DNA from 2 places in the Rhizobium sp. HT1-10 genome. Region 1 is predicted to be linked to the other one. Evidence: riboswitches for the same ligand, from Rfam matches in the RefSeq annotation. Region 1 holds a riboswitch; the other holds the start of a gene.
What was found. A riboswitch is a leader RNA that binds a small molecule or an ion and turns the genes downstream of it on or off. The one in region 1 is predicted to bind thiamine pyrophosphate.
Positions count from the first base shown of each region.

Region 1 (5,819 bases):
GAGGTCATGGGCAAGCCCATAGCGCAAACACGGGTCGATAGGGAAGAGCGGCAGCCCGTCATCGGCGAAATGAGGGGTTCAGTCCTCCGATTCGCGGTAGCGGGCCTTGAACGCCTGCTCGAAGCCGCCGATGAACTGGTCGAACAGCCGCGAGAACAGTTCGAGGTCCGCCTCCGACCAGTCGCCGACGATGTCGCCGATCAGCGCCCGCTTCTGCGCCTGCACTTCCGCCAGAAGCCGCTGGCCAAGCGCCGTCATGACGACGACGATGCGCCGGGCATCCGCCTGCGAAGCCTTTCGGCGCAGCACGCCGCGCGTCACCATCTCGGCAACGATGCGGCTCGCCCGTGACGGATCGATACGCATGATCTCGGCGACCGAGCCGACAGTCACTTCGCCAGCGGCCTCTGCCCGCCTGACGGCATCGAGCACGTCGAGATGCGACAGTTCCAGGTCCGGCGCCACGTTCTGGATCGCCAGCCGGCTGATCATCCGGCGGCCCGTCATCAGGCGCATGCGCGTCATCACCTGGCCGATCCGCAGGATCATCTCCTCCTGCGTCGCGTCTGAAGCCGGCTCTTCTGTCTTCACAACTGATGTCATCTAGCCAATGTAACAGCTCCTCTCGGAAAATTGAACATGCAGAATGCATTAAAGTGCTCTTGACAGATATATGCTGTTAGCACATATGTCGGTCATTCTCGCTGGATACTCATCATGGACATGCAAACCACGCCTGCGCCCCTCGTGACGGATCCCCGTCGGCGGCTGATCCTCTATCTATTCCTGATGGTCGCCATGTTCATGGCGATGCTCGACAACCAGATCGTCTCAACGGCGCTGCCGACCATCGTCGGCGAGTTCGGCCATCTCGAGCGCTTTGGCTGGATCGGCTCGGCCTACCTTCTGTCGCTGAGTGCCGTCATGCCGGTCTACGGCAAGCTCGGCGATCTGTTCGGCCGCAAGTATGTCATGATCACGGCCATCGCCATCTTCACCGTTGGCTCGGCCATCTGCGGCCTCGCCGTGTCGATGAACACCCTGATTGCCGCCCGTGTCCTCCAGGGGCTGGGCGGCGGCGGCATCCTCGTGTCAATCTTCTCGATCAATGCCGACCTGTTCGAACCGCGCGAACGGGCCCGCTACCAGAGCTATTCGAGCCTCGTGCTGATGGCGTCAGGCGCCATCGGCCCGGTGCTCGGCGGTACGATGAGCGACCTGTTCGGCTGGCGCTCGATCTTCCTGGTCAACATTCCGATCGGCTTTATCGTGCTCGCCGGTCTCATTACCATGCTCCCCTATCGCAAGCCCGCGCGCAAGCCACGCATCGACTATGCTGGCGCCATCGCTCTGGCCATGACGACCACCTGCATCGTGCTCGCCGCCGACGGAACGCAGCTGTTCGGCTCGCTGCTGTCGCCGGGCGTGCTTGGCATCATCGGCGTCGGCATCGTCTGCGCCGTCGCCTGGGTCTTCATCGAGCGCCGCGCGCCGGAACCGATCGTGCCGATGCAGTTGTTTCGCAACCCGACCTTCGGGCTGCTACTGATCACCTCGCTGACCAGCGGCGCCGTGGCCATCGGCATGGTCAACTATTTCGCGCTGTTCCTGCAAACGACGACGGGACTTTCGCCTTCCGTCGCCGGCCTGCTGTTCATTCTTCTGACCGGCGGCATCGTCTGCGGCTCGCTGTCGGCCGGACGGCTGATCTCGGCCACCGGCCGCTACAAGCCCTTCGCCATCGGCAGCGCCGCCTGCAGCATGATTGCCTTCGCGGCGCTGTCGCAGGTGCATGCCGGCACGCCGGTCTACCTGATCGGCGCGCTGATGCTGCTGCACGGCATCGGCATAGGCCTTGCCCAGCAGGTGCCGGTCATCGGCATCCAGAACGCCGCACCCAGCCGCGACATCGGCGCCGCCACGGGTGCCGTCACCCTGTCGCGCATGGGCGGCGCCTCGATCGCCATTTCCATTTACGGCGCCATTATCGGCTCTAGTTTGCTGCATGTGGGCCTGTCGATCCCCGGCATCGCCAATATCGAGGAAGTGACCCCGAAAATGATGGCGAGCCTGCCGGAGGCCACCCGCGAGGCCGTCGCCGAAGCCTACGCCGCCGCCTTCAACCCGCTGTTCCTGACTGCTGCCGGCATCTGCCTCGTGGGCCTGGTGACGGCGATCTGCCTGAAGAACGTCCAGTTGCCGGGCGCGACCGCCATCCAGAAGGTCGATCCGTCGGCTGCCGCCCATGCCGCTGAGTAACGAGCCATAAGCACGCTACCAATAGGGGAAACGCCCTCTTGCCATCGGCCGGCCGCCCGGCTACATCTCTCGTCGCTCTAACGGGGTGCCTTATGTCCATCAGGACATCTGGCTGAGAGGCCTTCACCGGCCAACCCGCGGAACCTGATCCGGTTAACACCGGCGGAGGGATTAGACGCGCGAAAATCATAGCGCCTATTCTCCGTGACAACACCAACCAAGGAGGAGGCGCTGCAATGCCCACCCGATCACTGACGACATGGATGGCCGGCCTGATTCTGGCGGCCGGCGCGAGCCTTTTGACCGCAACCGCCAGCCAGGCGGCCGACAAGACGCTCACCGTCTATACCTATGAGAGCTTCACCGCCGACTGGGGCCCCGGCCCCAAGGTCAAGGCCGCTTTCGAGAAGACCTGCAGCTGCACCGTCAACTACGTGGCCGTCACCGACGGCGTCGCCCTGTTGTCGCGCCTGAAGCTCGAGGGCAAGGACACAAAGGCCGACGTGGTCCTCGGTCTCGACACCAATCTCGTCGACGAAGCCAAGGACACCGGCCTGTTCGAGCCCGCCGGTATCGACACATCCGCCGTGAAACTGCCCGGCGACTTCAAGGACGATGTCTTCGTGCCCTATGATTACGGCCACTTCGCCGTCGTCTACGACACCCAGACCATCAAGAACCCGCCGAAGAGCCTGAAGGAACTGGTCGAGGGCGATCCCACCCAGAAGATCGTCATCGAGGATCCACGCACATCGACGCCCGGCCTCGGCCTTCTGCTCTGGGTAAAATCCGTCTATGGCGACAAGTCGGCGGAAGCGTGGAAGAAGCTGAAGGGCCGCATCCTGACGGTCACCCCCGGCTGGTCGGAAGCCTATGACCTCTTCACCAAGGGCGAGGCACCGATGGTGCTCTCCTACACGACCTCGCCGGCCTATCACATGATCGCCGACAAGACCGACCGCTACCAGGCGGCATCCTTCTCGGAAGGTCATTACATCCAGATCGAAGTGGCAGGCCTGACGAAGACGTCCAAGAACCAGGAGCTCGCCCGCGACTTCCTGAAATTCATGATCACCCCCGGCTTCCAGGATATCATCCCCACCAACAATTGGATGATGCCGGTCTCCGCCACCTCGGAGCCGCTGCCGGACGCCTTCGGCAAGCTCGTCGTGCCGACCAAGACTTTCCTGATGAGCCCGGCCGAGGTCGACAAGAACCGCAAGGCCTGGATCGACGAATGGCTGACCGCCACCAGCGGCAACTGACAAAGCCTGGATGCTGACGGCACCCGAGCGAAAACAGGCACTGACCGGTGGGGCAATCAGCCTTGCCGGCATCCTGCTGTTTATCGGCCTTGCCGTCGGCGCCCTGCTCGCCGCCGGGATCGAGGCGACGGACAGTGCGCCGCTACTCGATCCCTATCTTCTGCGCATCCTGCGCTTTACCCTTCTCCAGGCTGTTCTCTCCACCTTGCTTTCGGTGGTCTTGGGCATCCCGATCGCCCGGGCACTGGCCCGCCAGCCCCGCTTTCCCGGCCGCCTCTGGATGATCCGGCTGATGGCGGTGCCGATGGGCCTGCCGGTGCTGATCGGCGCCATGGGCCTGCTCGGCATCTGGGGCCGGCAGGGCATCGTCAACGGCGCGATGCAGGCGCTGGGTCTGGCGCAACCGGTCAGCATCTACGGCCTGTCCGGCATTTTGCTCGCCCACGTCTTCTTCAACCTACCGCTGGCCGTGCGTCTGATGCTGCCCGGCCTCGAACGCGTCCCGCCGGAATACTGGCTGGTGGCCTCCGGCCTCGGCATGCGGCCAGGCTCGGTCTTCCGCTTCATCGAATGGCCTGTGCTGCGAGGCCTCATCCCGGGCATTGCCGGACTGATCTTCATGCTCTGCGCCACCAGCTTCACCCTGGTGCTGATGCTCGGCGGCGGACCGGCGGCAACCACGATCGAGGTCGCCATCTACCAGTCGCTGCGGTTCGACTTCGATCCCGCCCGTGCCGTCGCGCTGTCCCTGCTGCAGATCGCCCTCACCGGCGGCGTGCTTGCCGTGATGGCGCTGCTGCCGGCACCTGCGGACGCCGGAGTGTCCAGCGGTAGGCCGCCGCGCCGCCTCGACGGTCAAAGTCCGCAGGCCCGTTTTGCCGACGGAGCGCTGCTGGTCGGCGCCGCACTCTTCGTGGGCCTGCCGCTGGTCTCCGTCGTCTCCCATGGCCTGGAAGCCGATCTTAGCAAGCTCGTAACCCAACCGGTCTTCCTGCAGGCGTTGCTGACAAGCCTCGCCATCGCGCTTGCCGCTGGGATGCTCGCCGTCCTCGCCGCGCTGGTGATCGTGCGCGCCCGCTATGCCATCTCCTCCAGGCGGCGGGCGAACCTCGGCCTGCGGTTTTTCGGCTCGACGCTGGGGGCGGTCTCGTCGCTCGTGCTCTTGGCGCCCCCGATCGTGCTGGCAACAGGCTGGTTCATGGCGCTGCGACGGTTTGGCGATCCGACGCAGTTCGCGGCAAGCCTCATCGTCTGCATCAACATGCTGATGGCGCTGCCCTTCGTCATCCGTGTCGTCGAGCCGGCCTTTGCCATTCACACCCAGCGCACCGGCCGGCTCTCCGCCAGCCTCGGGCTCACAGGCCTGTCGCGCCTGCGTTTCGTCGACTGGCCGGGGCTGCGCAAGCCGCTGCTGACGGCTCTGTCCTTTGCCATGGCACTGTCGCTGGGCGACCTCGGCGCTGTTGCGCTGTTCGGCTCCGGCGATCTCGTCACCCTGCCCTGGCTGGTGTATAGCCGGCTCGGAAGCTACCGTACCAACGACGCGGATGGCTTTGCCCTGCTTCTCGGCATCCTTTGCCTGCTGCTGACGGTGGCCGGAACCGCAGGCCAGGGAGAGCAGCGCGAGAAAGGCAACACACCGTGACGTCTCCTTCCGATCTTGTCCTGTCTGAGGTGCGGCTGCGGCTGGGCAGCCACGATTTCGCCTTTGACTGCACCCTGCCGGAGGGGCGGATCATCGCCGTCACCGGACCGTCCGGTTCCGGCAAGACGACCTTTCTCAACCTGCTCGCCGGCTTCGAGACCGCCGACAGCGGCAGCATCCGCCTTGCCGGCGTCGACGTGACGGCGATGAGCCCTGCGGACAGGCCGGTATCGCTGGTGTTTCAGGACAACAACCTCTTTGCCCATCTCGATCTCTTCACGAATATCGGCCTCGGCCTGAACCCCGCCTTGCGCCTAGACGCCAACGACCGGCGCCGCATTTCCGAGGCGCTCGAGCGGGTTGGCCTGCCAGGCTTCGAAAAGCGACTTCCCGCCACGCTGTCCGGCGGCGAGCGGCAGAGGGCGGCCTTTGCCCGAGGGCTGATCCGCGACCGGCCGATCCTGTTGCTGGACGAGCCCTTCGCAGCGCTCGACCCGAGCTTGCGCGCCGGTATGGTCGATCTCCTCCTTGAACTGCACAGGGAAAGCCGAAACACGGTTCTGATCGTCTCGCACGATCCCCGCGAGGTCCGGCAGCTGGCCGACCACGCGCTCTTTATCGAGGGCGGGAAAATTGCCCTTTCCGCGCCG
Region 1 is NZ_JBCEBQ010000002.1:218,358-224,176, forward strand. Features, by position in the region: gene VH564_RS06115 (thiamine diphosphokinase) at 1-8, opposite strand, end outside; gene VH564_RS06120 (MarR family winged helix-turn-helix transcriptional regulator) at 79-603, opposite strand; gene VH564_RS06125 (MDR family MFS transporter) at 718-2,259, shown strand; TPP riboswitch at 2,331-2,447, shown strand; gene thiB (thiamine ABC transporter substrate binding subunit) at 2,496-3,524, shown strand; gene thiP (thiamine/thiamine pyrophosphate ABC transporter permease ThiP) at 3,535-5,169, shown strand; gene VH564_RS06140 (ATP-binding cassette domain-containing protein) at 5,166-5,819, shown strand, end outside.

Region 2 (5,819 bases), on a different contig from region 1:
ATCCACATGCCCTCGAGCCAGCGCTGCATGCCGGCCCGTGTCAGGGCATCCAGAGCGCCGAAGGGCTCGTCGAGAAGCAGCATCGGCCGTTCCTGCACGATGGTGCGCAGCAGGGCCGCCCTTTGGCGCATGCCGCCCGAAAGCCCCGCCGGATAGTGTTGCTCGAAGCCGGCAAGGCCGAATTCCGCAAACAGCGGCTGGACGCGGCTGCGCGCCTGCTTTCGGCTCATGCCCTGCACCTCGAGGCCGAGCGTCGTGTTGTCGATGATGCTGCGCCAGGGCATCAGCGCATCGCGCTGCGGCATGAAGGCAAAGGCCGGAGAGGCGTCGCCCAACATTTTTCCATCGACGCGGATCTCGCCGGCATCAGGGCTCTTGGTGCCGGTGAGCAGCCGGAACAATGTCGATTTGCCTGCACCCGATGGACCGAGGATCGAGACGAATTCGCCGGGCTTTACGCTGAGCGAGATGTCTTTCAGCACTTTCATGCCGTCGTAGCTGCTGGCGATGTTGCGGATTTCGAGACGCGGCGGGATCATCGCTTGCGCTCCTTCGTTGCCCGCGACCACGGCATGACGAGATAGGCGGCCAGCAGCGACAGGCCGAATAGCAGGAGTGTCAGGACAGAGCTGACCATGACCCCGGCAAGCACCAGGTCCGGGCGAAAATTGTTCTTGGCGCTGAGGATATAGATGCCGAGACCTTTGGCGGCCCCCGCATATTCGGCGAAGATCGCTCCGACCACGGCATAGGTGATGGAGATGCGCAGGCCGGCGAAGAAGTATGGCAGCGCCGACGGCAGGCGCGCGAGCAGGAAGCGCCGCCATTTCGGCGCCGCCATCGAGGCCAGGAGCTGCTCTATTTCCTCTTCCGTCGAGGCATAGCCCTGGGTGAGCGCCACCAGCATGGGGAAGAAGGTGACGAGCGCCACCAGCAGGATCTTCGGAACGAGCCCAAAGCCGAACCAAAGCACCACCAGCGGCGCGATGGCGACCAGCGGCAGGGTCTGGCTGATGATGAAGATCGGAAACAAGGCCCGCCGCAGCGGTTCCGAGAAATCCACCGCCACCGACAGCACGAATGCCGCCACCAGCGACAGGGCAAAACCCATCAGCGTTGCCATGAGCGTCGGAAGCGTGTTGTCGGCCAGCGCCTGCCTGTATTGCCATGCTTCGGCAAGAACGCGGGAGGGGGCGGGCAGGGCGGTCGGCGAGATGCCGGACAGTCGCGCATAGGCCTCCCAGGCCAGGAACAGAAGGGCGATCGAAATCAACGCGGGCAGACCGCGCTCAAGCTTGGCTCGCATGACAATATCCAGGCGTATTCAGGGAAGAGCGGTCGCTGGCGTCAGTGCGCCGACGGGCTGTTGGCCGAAACCGTCAGGTCGATGGTGACATGGCCGGCGGGCGGCCCGAAGCGCACCAGTGCCTCTCCGACCGTGGCGAATACCGCTGCCGCGTCACCGCTGAGCTTGGTGCAGAAATTCTTAGAGCGGCTGAAAACACCCGACGATTTTAGGAAATCGATGCAGCCATAGATCTCGTCCATGTGCTGGTCGATGCCGAGCGTATAAAGCGACAGCTGTGCGGATGTGGCCTGGCCGGAGAGAGGGGCGGAGGCGACGGTTGCCAGCGCCTTGGCCTTGCGCTCGGCCAGCGGTGCCATCGGGCCGGTGAGTTCCGGCGTCTGGCACATGGGATCGTCCGGCTCGCCCGGGCAGCCGCGAGAGATGGTCGCGTGCAGGACGCAATGCTTGCCGCTCGCGGCAGCTGCGACGAAGAGATCGCGCATGGCTGCAAACACGACGTCGGGCGTGCCGACCAGCAGCGTCGAGAGGTCGTCGGTCTCAATGCGCAGCCGTTCCCGGTAGGGATCGAGTGCACCAAGGGCCTTGGTGATGACGGCGACGAAATCGTCGGTCATCGGATATAGGGAAATCTGCGCGCCTGAAAACATTGCTCACCTCGCTCCGCTGGCATTATCCAGATCAGCTTGAGGGTCCGTGGTCATGCGACCACATCTCAGCCCCGGCATTTCGGAGCACCCCTGTAATGGCCACCGGTAGAACAGAGCTTGGCGGGAATTGCAAGGCGTCTGTAAAACAAAATCGGCTTGATGGGATCGATTGCCGGCGCCAGCCGATCCGCCGGCCACCCTTCCGTTTCGGCAAATGCTCCGCGACCGGCTATGGTCGATAGCCAAAATCTTTATGGCTTTTTTATTCCGGACCCCGGTCTTCCGTCTCGAACCTTTATGCGGATCGGGTGCATATCCTGGTTGCGGGAAACGCGTGTTTCCTCGCCGGATGAGAGCCCTGTGGCTCCCTGCTTTTCGAAAACTGGAAGGACATGCGCGCGATGGATATCGCCATGCTTGCCATCGTCATCATCTTTTTCGGGCTTTGCTTCGTCTACACCAAAGCCTGCGACCGTCTCTAGGAGAAGTAACCCATGCTGTTCGATTACATCTTGAGCGGTGCGGTGACCGTCTTCCTGACCGTCTATCTCACCTATGCCCTCATTCGCCCCGAGCGCTTCTGACCTGCCCAGCGCCGGGTACTGAAAGATAACCCCATGACCCTCAACGGATGGCTCCAGATCCTGCTCTTTTGCGGGATCGTCCTCGTGCTCGTCAAACCGCTCGGCGGTTACATGACCCGCGTCTTCGCGGGCGAGCGCACTTTTCTCTCCATCGTGCTCGGGCCTCTCGAGCGCGGGCTTTACCGCGTTGCCGGCACCAGCGAACGCGAAGACCAGCACTGGACGTCCTATGCGTTCTCGCTGCTGATGTTCAATCTTCTTGGCGTCTTCGTGCTCTACGCCCTGCAGCGCTTGCAGGCCGTCCTGCCGTATAACCCGGCCGGCATGGCCGCCGTGCCGTCGGACCTGTCGTTCAACACCGCCACCAGCTTTGTCACCAATACGAACTGGCAAAACTACGGCGGCGAAAGCACGATGTCCTACCTCACCCAGATGGCAGGCTTTACTGTTCAGAACTTCCTGTCCGCAGCAACCGGCATGGCTATCGCCATTGCCCTGATCAGGGGGTTTTCTCGCGCTTCCGGAAAGGCGATCGGCAATTTCTGGGTCGATATGACCCGCTCCACCTTCTACATCCTGCTGCCGATCTGCATCGTCATGACGCTCGCCTTCGTCTATCTCGGTGTGCCGCAGACGCTCGGCCCCTATGTGACCGCGACGACGCTGGAGGGCGCGCAGCAGACAATCGCTGTCGGCCCCGTTGCCTCGCAGCTTGCCATCAAGATGCTCGGCACCAATGGCGGCGGCTTCTTCAATGCCAACTCCGCTCATCCCTTCGAAAACCCTGACGCGATCTCCAACCTGATCCAGATGGTATCCATCTTCGCCATCGGTGCGGCCCTGACCAACGTCTTCGGGCGGATGGTCGGCAACCAGCGCCAGGGCTGGGCGATCCTCGCCACGATGGGCATCCTGTTCCTCGTCGGCGTCGGCGTGACCTACTGGGCTGAAGCTGCCGGCAACCCGCTGATGCACGCCTTCGGTCTTGGCGGCGGCAACATGGAAGGCAAGGAAGTGCGCTTCGGCGTGGTTCTGTCCTCGCTGTTTGCAGTCATCACTACGGCCGCTTCCTGCGGCGCGGTCAATGCGATGCATGGCAGCTTCACGGCACTCGGCGGCCTCATCCCGCTCATCAACATGCAGCTCGGCGAAGTGATCGTCGGCGGCGTCGGCGCGGGCTTCTACGGCATCGTGCTGTTCGTGATCATCGCGATCTTCGTTGCCGGTCTGATGGTCGGTCGCACGCCGGAATATCTCGGCAAGAAGATCGAGGCCAAGGAAATGAAGATGGCCATCCTCGCCATTCTCTGCCTGCCGACGGCCATGCTGATCTTTACGGCGATTGCCAGCGTCCTGCCGAGTGCGGTCGCTGCGATCGGGACAGCCGGCCCGCACGGCTTCTCGGAGATCCTCTATGCCTACACCTCGACGGCCGCCAACAACGGCTCTGCCTTCGGCGGCCTGTCGGGCAACACGCCCTGGTACAACGTCACGCTCGGCATCTCGATGCTGATGGGTCGCTTCCTGGTCATCATACCCGCTCTCGCCATCGCCGGATCGCTGGTCGCCAAGAAGCGCGTGCCGTCATCGGCAGGCACGTTTCCCACCGATGGTCCCCTGTTCGTCGGCCTGCTGGTCGGCACGATCGTGATCGTCGGGGGTCTCACCTTCTTCCCGGCGCTGGCGCTCGGACCGGTGATCGAGCACCTGATGATGATCGCTGGCCAGACCTTCTGAGGCCAGTCCGATGATCCTGCGACACATGCTTCGCAAACGTACACGCTCCCGCTCCGGCTCGCCGGCGCGGGAGCCGGCCGGGACGACCCGGGCCACGGACGTCATCCTGATGATGATGGCCATCCTGCTGGTCGCGCTTGCCGCCTTCAAAATCCTTCACGGCTGACCGGCCCATCCGATCACGCTTCCTCTTTCGCTGGAGTCTCTCAATGAGCCAGGCAAAATCCGCGAGTATCCTCGATAGTCGCATCCTTATTCCCGCCATCGGCGGGGCGTTCGCAAAGCTGAACCCCCGGACGCTGTCCAAGAACCCGGTCATGTTCGTCGTGGCAACTGTCTCGCTCCTGACGACCGTGCTGTTCATCCGCGATCTCCTCACCGGCGGCAGCAATCTCGGCTTCTCGCTGCAGGTCAACATCTGGCTGTGGTTCACGGTGCTGTTTGCCAACTTCGCCGAGGCCGTTGCCGAAGGCCGTGGCAAGGCCCAGGCCGCCTCGCTGCGCAAGTCGCGGACGGAAACCCAGGCCAAGCTGCTGCAGGGTGGCAGCCGCGATGCCTACATCATGGTATCGGGCACCAGCCTCAAGGTCGGCGATGTCGTGCTGGTCGAGGCCGGCGATATCATCCCGTCCGACGGCGAGGTGATCGAAGGCGTTGCCTCCGTCAACGAGGCGGCAATAACAGGCGAATCCGCCCCCGTCATCCGCGAATCCGGCGGCGACCGCTCGGCCGTCACGGGCGGCACGCAGGTGCTCTCCGACCAGATCCGGGTCCGCATCACGGCTGCTGCCGGCTCGACCTTCATCGACCGAATGATTGCACTGGTCGAAGGCGCCGAGCGCCAGAAGACGCCGAACGAGATCGCCCTCAACATCCTGCTCGCCGGCATGACCCTGATCTTCGTGTTGGCGACAGCCACGATCCCTAGTTTTGCGTCCTATGCCGGCGGCTCGATCCCGATCATCATTCTGGTCGCCCTCTTCGTGACCCTGATCCCGACGACCATCGGCGCGCTGCTCTCGGCCATCGGCATCGCCGGCATGGACCGGCTGGTCCGCTTCAATGTGCTCGCCATGTCCGGCCGCGCGGTCGAAGCGGCTGGCGACGTCGACACGCTGCTGCTCGACAAGACCGGCACGATCACGCTGGGCAACCGCCAAGCAACTTCGTTCCGTCCGGTTCGCGGCGTCACCGAGCAGGAACTCGCCGATGCGGCCCAGCTGGCCTCGCTTGCCGACGAGACGCCGGAAGGCCGCTCCATCGTCGTGCTCGCCAAGGAGAAATACGCGATCCGGGGTCGCGACATGACGGCTCTGTCCGCCACCTTCGTCCCCTTCACGGCCCAGACCCGCATGAGCGGCGTCGATGTCGATGGCTCGTCGATCCGCAAGGGTGCCGTGGACTCCGTGCTCGCCTATGTCACCGGTGCCGGCGCCTCCGCTGGCAGCGCCGGCCATGATGTCGTGCGTGAACTGCAGGCAATTGCCGACGAGATCGCCAAGTCGGGTGCTACCCCGCTCGCCGTTGCCCGCGACGGCCGCT
Region 2 is NZ_JBCEBQ010000007.1:270,196-276,014, forward strand. Features, by position in the region: gene VH564_RS18495 (ABC transporter ATP-binding protein) at 1-539, opposite strand, end outside; gene VH564_RS18500 (ABC transporter permease) at 536-1,306, opposite strand; gene VH564_RS18505 (YkoF family thiamine/hydroxymethylpyrimidine-binding protein) at 1,348-1,956, opposite strand; TPP riboswitch at 1,947-2,058, opposite strand; gene kdpF (K(+)-transporting ATPase subunit F) at 2,451-2,540, shown strand; gene kdpA (potassium-transporting ATPase subunit KdpA) at 2,574-4,277, shown strand; gene VH564_RS18520 (hypothetical protein) at 4,303-4,443, shown strand; gene kdpB (potassium-transporting ATPase subunit KdpB) at 4,487-5,819, shown strand, end outside.
Region 2: another riboswitch for thiamine pyrophosphate. It lies ahead of VH564_RS18505 (YkoF family thiamine/hydroxymethylpyrimidine-binding protein); the one in region 1 lies ahead of thiB (thiamine ABC transporter substrate binding subunit).